3 regions of the Rhizobium lentis genome follow, and region 1 is predicted to be linked to each of the others. Evidence: predicted binding sites of a transcription regulator. Region 1 holds the regulator's gene; each other region holds the start of a gene.
What was found. The regulator HrcA, encoded in region 1, represses chaperone genes, less so after heat shock. The targets are predictions, from matches to a motif close to GTTAGCACTCNCNNNNNGNGAGTGCTAAC.
Positions count from the first base shown of each region.

Region 2: the regulator HrcA is predicted to act here: its motif matches at 1,238-1,266, upstream of groES (co-chaperone GroES).
Region 3: the regulator HrcA is predicted to act here: its motif matches at 1,517-1,545, upstream of groES (co-chaperone GroES).

Region 1 is NZ_CP071454.1:2,203,233-2,205,498, forward strand. Features, by position in the region: gene rph (ribonuclease PH) at 1-358, opposite strand, end outside; gene hrcA (heat-inducible transcriptional repressor HrcA) at 485-1,573, shown strand; gene grpE (nucleotide exchange factor GrpE) at 1,686-2,266, shown strand, end outside.
Region 2 is NZ_CP071454.1:3,107,751-3,110,016, reverse strand. Features, by position in the region: gene groL (chaperonin GroEL) at 1-725, opposite strand, end outside; gene groES (co-chaperone GroES) at 776-1,090, opposite strand; gene J0663_RS14980 (usg protein) at 1,369-1,641, shown strand; gene J0663_RS14975 (pentapeptide repeat-containing protein) at 1,727-2,266, opposite strand, start outside.
Region 3 is NZ_CP071454.1:2,667,133-2,669,398, forward strand. Features, by position in the region: gene groL (chaperonin GroEL) at 1-1,091, opposite strand, end outside; gene groES (co-chaperone GroES) at 1,163-1,459, opposite strand; gene J0663_RS12840 (TIGR01459 family HAD-type hydrolase) at 1,811-2,266, shown strand, end outside.

The DNA of each region.
Region 1 (2,266 bases):
GGATGACGTCGCAATCGAGCGTGATCTGCCGTTCGCCGAGCGCCTGTAGATCGACGACGGCGCGCAGCGAGCGGCCGATCAGCCGTTGGATTTCCTGGGTGCGGCCACCCTGCTTGCCGGCGGCGGCCTCGCGCTTCATCCGCTCGCCGGTCGCCCGCGGCAGCATGCCGTATTCGGCCGTGACCCAGCCCTTGCCGGTGTTGCGCAGCCACGGCGGTGTCTTGTCCTCGAGACTTGCCGTGCAGAGCACATGCGTGTCGCCGAATTTCACCAGGCAGGAGCCTTCTGCATGCTTGGAAAAATTGCGCTCGAACGAGACCTTGCGCATCTGGTCGGTTTTTCTGCCTGAAGGCCGCATTCTTATCTCCTGGAGTTGTTGACCGCTTCTACGATTGGCGGCGCTCATTTGCAAATTCCCTTTTGCCACGGGTGCGAGTTTGACTATATTTTCGGGAGCATCATCAGGATGGGTTTGAAAAGGTTTATGGGCATCAGGTCGACGTCGGTTTCGGATGCCGTTGCTGCGCTGGACGAACGGTCCAGAGAAATTTTTCGCCGCATCGTCGAAGGTTATCTCGAAAGCGGCGAGCCGCTCGGCTCGCGCAACCTGTCGCGCCTGCTGCCGATGTCGCTGTCGCCGGCCTCCGTGCGCAACGTCATGAGCGATCTCGAAGAGCTCGGTCTCATCTATTCCCCGCATGTCAGCGCCGGCCGGCTGCCGACCCAGATCGGCCTGCGTTTCTTCGTCGATGCCTTCATGCAGGTCGGCGATCTCTCCGCCGAAGACCGGGCCAATATCGACCGCCAGGTGCGCGCCGAAAGCGGCGGCAATCCGGTGGAATCGATGATGAACGAGGCCAGCCGGATGCTGTCGGGCATCTCGCGCGGCGCCGGCCTCGTCATCACCTCGAAAAGCGATCCGGTGCTCAAACATGTCGAGTTCATCCGGCTTGAGCCGACAAAAGCGCTCGCCGTGCTCGTCGGCGATCACGATCAGGTGGAAAACCGCATCATCGAGCTGCCGGCGGGCGTCACCTCCTCGCAGCTGACGGAGGCGGCGAATTTCCTCAATGCCCATATGTCCGGCCAGACCCTGTCGGAGCTGCGCAAGCAGCTGAGCCGGCTGAAGGACGACGTCCGTCACGAGCTCGATGCCCTGTCACGCGATCTCGTCGAGCGCGGCATCGCCGTCTGGGCCGGCAGCCCGGATGAGGGAAAGCCCGCCCAGCTGATCATTCGCGGCCGCGCCAATCTGCTCGAAGGCCTCGCCGGCGCCGAGGATCTCGACCGGCTGCGCCTGCTGTTCGACGATCTCGAGAAGAAGGACAGCCTGATCGAGATTCTCAATCTCGCCGAGAGCGGCTCGGGCGTGCGTATCTTTATCGGTTCGGAAAACAAGCTCTTCTCGCTGTCCGGCTCGTCGCTCATTGTCGCGCCCTATCGTGACGATGACGATCGCATCGTCGGCGCCGTCGGCGTCATCGGCCCGACGCGGCTCAATTATTCCCGCATTGTGCCGATGGTGGATTACACCGCGCAGCTCGTCTCTCGCCTTTCGCGCAATCCCCTTTGACGTCGCAAATGCCGAAGGCCTGGAATTTTCGCTTCTTTGTCACGCAGACTTGATTTTTTTTGGTCAAACCTCGATATCGGGCGCATCTGAAAATACCAAACCGGAGACCGTCATGACCGATGAAACGACGAAAAACGGACCTGACGCAACTGCGGCTGATGCCGCAGCCGACGCTGCCGTCAACGTCGAGCCTGAAGCAACCGAGCGGCAGGAGGTAAGCCAGCCGGACCCCCTCGAGCTTCTCAAAGCCGAAAATGCCGAGCTGCGCGATCGCTATCTGCGCCTCGCTGCCGAGATTGACAATCTGCGCCGCCGCACCGAGCGTGAGGTGAAGGATGCGAAATCCTATTCCGTCGCCGGTTTCGCCCGTGACATGCTCGCCGTCTCGGACAATCTGCGCCGGGCGCTGGACGCCATCTCTCCGGAGGCCAAGGCGACAGCCGATGCCGGGCTCACCTCGCTGATCGAGGGCGTCGAGATGACCGAGCGATCCATGCTGTCAGCGCTCGAACGCCACGGCGTTCGCAAGCTGGAGCCGGTCGGTCAGAAATTCGATCCGAACTTCCATCAGGCGATGTTCGAGGTGCCGAACGCCGAGGTGCCGAATAACACAGTTGTTCAGGTCGTGCAGGCCGGTTTCACAATCGGCGAGCGCGTGCTGCGCCCGGCCATGGTCGGCGTCGCCAAGGGCGG
Region 2 (2,266 bases), 900 kb from region 1:
TGAACGACAGCTTCGAGAACAGGCAGCATTGACTGCAGGTTCGAGAGCTTCTTCTCGTGGATGAGAATATAGGGGTCCTCGAGCTCGACGCGCATCTTGTCCTGATTGGTGACGAAGTAGGGGCTTAGATAACCACGGTCGAACTGCATGCCTTCGACGACTTCGAGTTCGGTTTCGGCGGTCTTGGCTTCCTCGACGGTGATGACGCCCTCATTGCCGACCTTTTCCATGGCTTCAGCCAGGTAGCGGCCAATTTCGGAATCGCCATTGGCGGAGATGGTGCCGACCTGGGCGATTTCGGAATTGTTGGAGATCTTGCGGGCATTGGCCTTCAGTTCCGCGACGACAGCGTCGACGGCGAGGTCGATGCCGCGCTTCAGGTCCATCGGGTTCATGCCGGAGGCGACCGCTTTGGCGCCCTCCTTGACGATCGCCTGGGCGAGCACCGTCGCAGTCGTGGTGCCGTCGCCGGCGAGGTCGTTCGTCTTCGATGCCACTTCGCGCAGCATCTGCGCACCCATGTTCTCGAACTTGTCTTCGAGTTCGATCTCCTTGGCGACCGAAACACCGTCCTTGGTGATGCGCGGCGCGCCGAAGGACTTGTCGATGACGACGTTGCGGCCTTTCGGGCCAAGCGTCACCTTCACGGCATTGGCCAGCACATCGACCCCACGCAGCATGCGTTCACGGGCATCGCTATGGAATTTCACTTCTTTCGCAGCCATTCTTTAACTCCTTCAATAGGCAGCTTTTTGACTAATGCGCGGAGAACGCCTCAGGCGGCGATCTTTTCGGCCGTCTGGGCTTCGATAACGCCCATGACGTCGCTTTCCTTCATGATCAGCAGGTCCTCGCCGTTGATCTTGATCTCCGTGCCGGACCATTTGCCGAACAGGATGCGATCGCCGACCTTGACGTCGAGCGCTTGGATCTGGCCGGCATCGTTGCGTGCACCCGGGCCCACGGCGATGACCTCGCCCTCCTGCGGCTTTTCCTTGGCGGTGTCGGGAATGATGATGCCGCCCTTGGTCTTTTCCTCGGAATCGACGCGGCGGACGAGAATGCGGTCATGAAGCGGTCGGAACGACATGTTTTCCTCCAATGGACAAACAATAACGATGTTGTTCCCCTGGCCGGACCGGATGACCAGTCCGGGCGGGTGCAAACCCCTGTCGAGCGTTTGCGCGCATTGATCTGGTTTTGCAATTTTTCCATTTCAAGGGGCGCAGAGAAAAAAATTAGCACTCAGCTAGAGTGGCTGCTAACACGCTGAGAAGGAACAAGAAAAACCGCCGTTGCGTTGAGAATCCCGTTGATGGACGCCAAGATATGCGCCACCTTCTCGTTGTCGTGAAACGGAGATGAAGCATGCAATTTTCATCGGATCTAGAGCGCCAGCTCAGCGGTTACGGCCTTACCACTGCCCACATCCTCTACCGCCTCCCGGATTTCGAATCCGTTCTGCAGACCTATGTCTGGCAGGATTACGATCTCGCCCCGGGCTTTCCGGAAATGCACAAATTCCTCGACTTCTGGCAGTCCAACCTCGACGGGCCGCTGCATTCCGTCCGCTATAGCCATCAGCGGCTGATCGGACCGAATGAATGGCGTCGCGTCATTGGAGAGTTGAGATTGCACTAGATCAAACCCGACATTCCCGGGCCGGCCAGGCATTGCTGCCATAGGCTTTCTCAACCCGCACGGAATCGCTGCAAAGCCCGAGAAATTACTCGTGCTCGGCAGGACATGGCCAGGTTGAAGGGGCGGAGAGTCCTGCCGGCAATTTTGTCGAGGCATCGCCGCAGGCAAGCTCGATCTGCGCCTGTTCAAGCCCGGTTGCGGCCGAGAGATCGAGGCCTTCGATGCGGGTCAGGAACATGAAGGCGCGGTCGAACATCGCCGGGCCGTCGAAGGTGGCGTGGGAGAGATCGGCGCGGGAGAGATTGGCGAAAGCGAATTTCGCCCCCGTCAGCACTGCCTTGTCGAAATCGGCACGGCCGAGTTCGGCCTTTTCGAAGCTCGCGCCGGAGAGCCGGGCGCCGGCAAAATTGGCGCGCTGCAGCTCGGCGCCGGCAAAGGACGCGCCGTCAGCGGCAATATTGGCGAAGCTGGAGCGATAGGCCTCGATCTTGGCGAAGTTGGCGCCCTCGGCATGCGCGCCTTCAAGCGAGGCGCGCACCAAAGTCGCCTTTTCCAGATTGGCGGATTTGACGTTTGCGCCGCTGAGATCGGTCAGCGAAAAATCGGTGCTGAAGAGGTTGGCGCC
Region 3 (2,266 bases), 460 kb from region 1:
TTCTCGCGGTCGTAGTCGGAGGTGGTTTCTTCGATCTGGGCCTTGATCTGGGCAACACGGCCTTCGATGTCGGACTTGGCGCCCGAACCGTCGACGATCGTGGTGTTTTCCTTGGAGATCGAAACCTTCTTTGCCCGGCCGAGCATGTCAAGCGTGACGCTTTCGAGCTTGATGCCGAGATCTTCGGAGATGACGGTGCCGCCGGTCAGGATGGCGATGTCTTCGAGCATGGCCTTGCGGCGGTCGCCGAAGCCCGGAGCCTTGACGGCAGCGATCTTCAGGCCGCCGCGCAGCTTGTTGACGACGAGCGTAGCAAGCGCTTCGCCTTCGACGTCTTCAGCGATGATGAGGAGCGGCTTGCCGGTCTGGACGACGGCTTCGAGAACCGGCAGCATCGACTGCAGGTTCGACAGCTTCTTCTCGTGGAGGAGAATGAAGACGTCTTCGAGGTCGGCGACCATCTTTTCCGGGTTGGTGACGAAGTAGGGGCTGAGGTAGCCGCGGTCGAACTGCATGCCTTCGACGACTTCGAGTTCGGTTTCGGCGGTCTTGGCTTCTTCAACCGTGATGACGCCTTCGTTGCCGACCTTCTGCATGGCTTCGGCAATGTCGAGGCCGACCTGACGTTCGCCGTTAGCGGAGATCGTGCCGACCTGGGCGACTTCTTCCGAGGTGTTGATCTTCTTGGCCTTGGCCTGGAGATCCTTGACGACTTCGGCAACGGCGAGATCGATGCCGCGCTTCAGGTCCATGGGGTTCATGCCGGCGGCAACGGCCTTGGCGCCTTCGCGAACGATCGCCTGGGCAAGAACGGTTGCAGTCGTGGTGCCGTCACCGGCGATGTCGTTGGTCTTCGAAGCAACTTCGCGGACCATCTGGGCGCCCATGTTTTCGAACTTGTCTTCGAGTTCGATCTCCTTGGCGACCGAAACGCCGTCCTTGGTGATGCGCGGCGCGCCGAAGGACTTGTCGATGATGACGTTGCGGCCCTTCGGGCCGAGCGTGACCTTCACTGCATCGGCGAGAATGTCGACGCCGCGCAGCATCTTTTCGCGCGCGGTGCGGCCAAACTTGATTTCTTTAGCTGCCATGTTTGTGTCTCCTGAATTCGATTTGTTCGGGCAGAAGGCCCGTCAGTCATTTCGGGAAGCGGATCGGCTGATCAGCCGATGATGCCCATGATGTCGGCTTCCTTCATGATCAGAAGGTCTTCGCCGTTGATCTTGACTTCAGTGCCGGACCACTTGCCGAACAGGACGCGGTCGCCAGCCTTGACGTCGAGCGCGACGACCTTGCCGGACTCGTCACGAGCGCCGGAGCCGACGGCGACGATTTCGCCTTCCTGGGGCTTTTCCTTGGCGGTGTCGGGAATGATGATGCCGCCCTTGGTCTTTTCTTCGGACTCGACGCGACGAACGACGACGCGGTCGTGAAGCGGACGGAAATTGGTGGTTGCCATTGTCTAATCCCTCGATCGAATGACATTCGCGGACCGGAGCGGTCCGCATGGATAAGTGTTAGCACTCCTCTGTGGTGAGTGCTAGCGCTCGAGCATTTAGGGATGGCTCCGAGAGGAGTCAATGAGAGCAATCACGAATTTTTGTGCCGGAATTGTGAAGAGGCGACGAATTATCGGAGATTGCCGTCGAAATCTGTCTCGCCGTTGCCTTTGGCAGCGCCGCCGGACCTTGCCGTCCGCTCTCGCCGCCATCGCCGGCATTCTTGACTGCCAAGCCGCGCAGAAAATGCCTTGCCATCGTCTCGCGGCTTTGCAATGTCACCGGTGACTGAAGCAAATCGGGAAATTGGAATGGCCAGGCGGATAGAAAACTTCTCCGAGATCACGGATCGCTATGATGTGGTGCTCTGTGATGTCTGGGGCGTGGTTCACAACGGCATCGATCCGTTTCCGAAGGCCGCAGCGGCCCTTGAAGCGGCGCGCAAGAGCGGTGTGGCGGTCGTGCTCATCACCAATTCGCCGCGCCTTTCCTGGCAGGTGGTCGAGCAGCTGCGCCATATCGGCGTTCCCGACAGCGCCTATGACCGGATCGTTACCTCGGGCGATGTCACCCGCCGGCTGATCGCCGAGGGACCGAAGACCGTGTTTCTGCTCGGCCCCGAGCGCGACAAGGCGCTTCTCGAAGGCATCGGCGTCGAGCGCCGCCCGGCCGGCGAAGCGCAGTCGCTCGTCTGCACCGGCTTCTTCGACGACGAAACCGAGAAGCCGGAGGATTATACCGACATGCTTCTGGATTTCCAGGCGCGC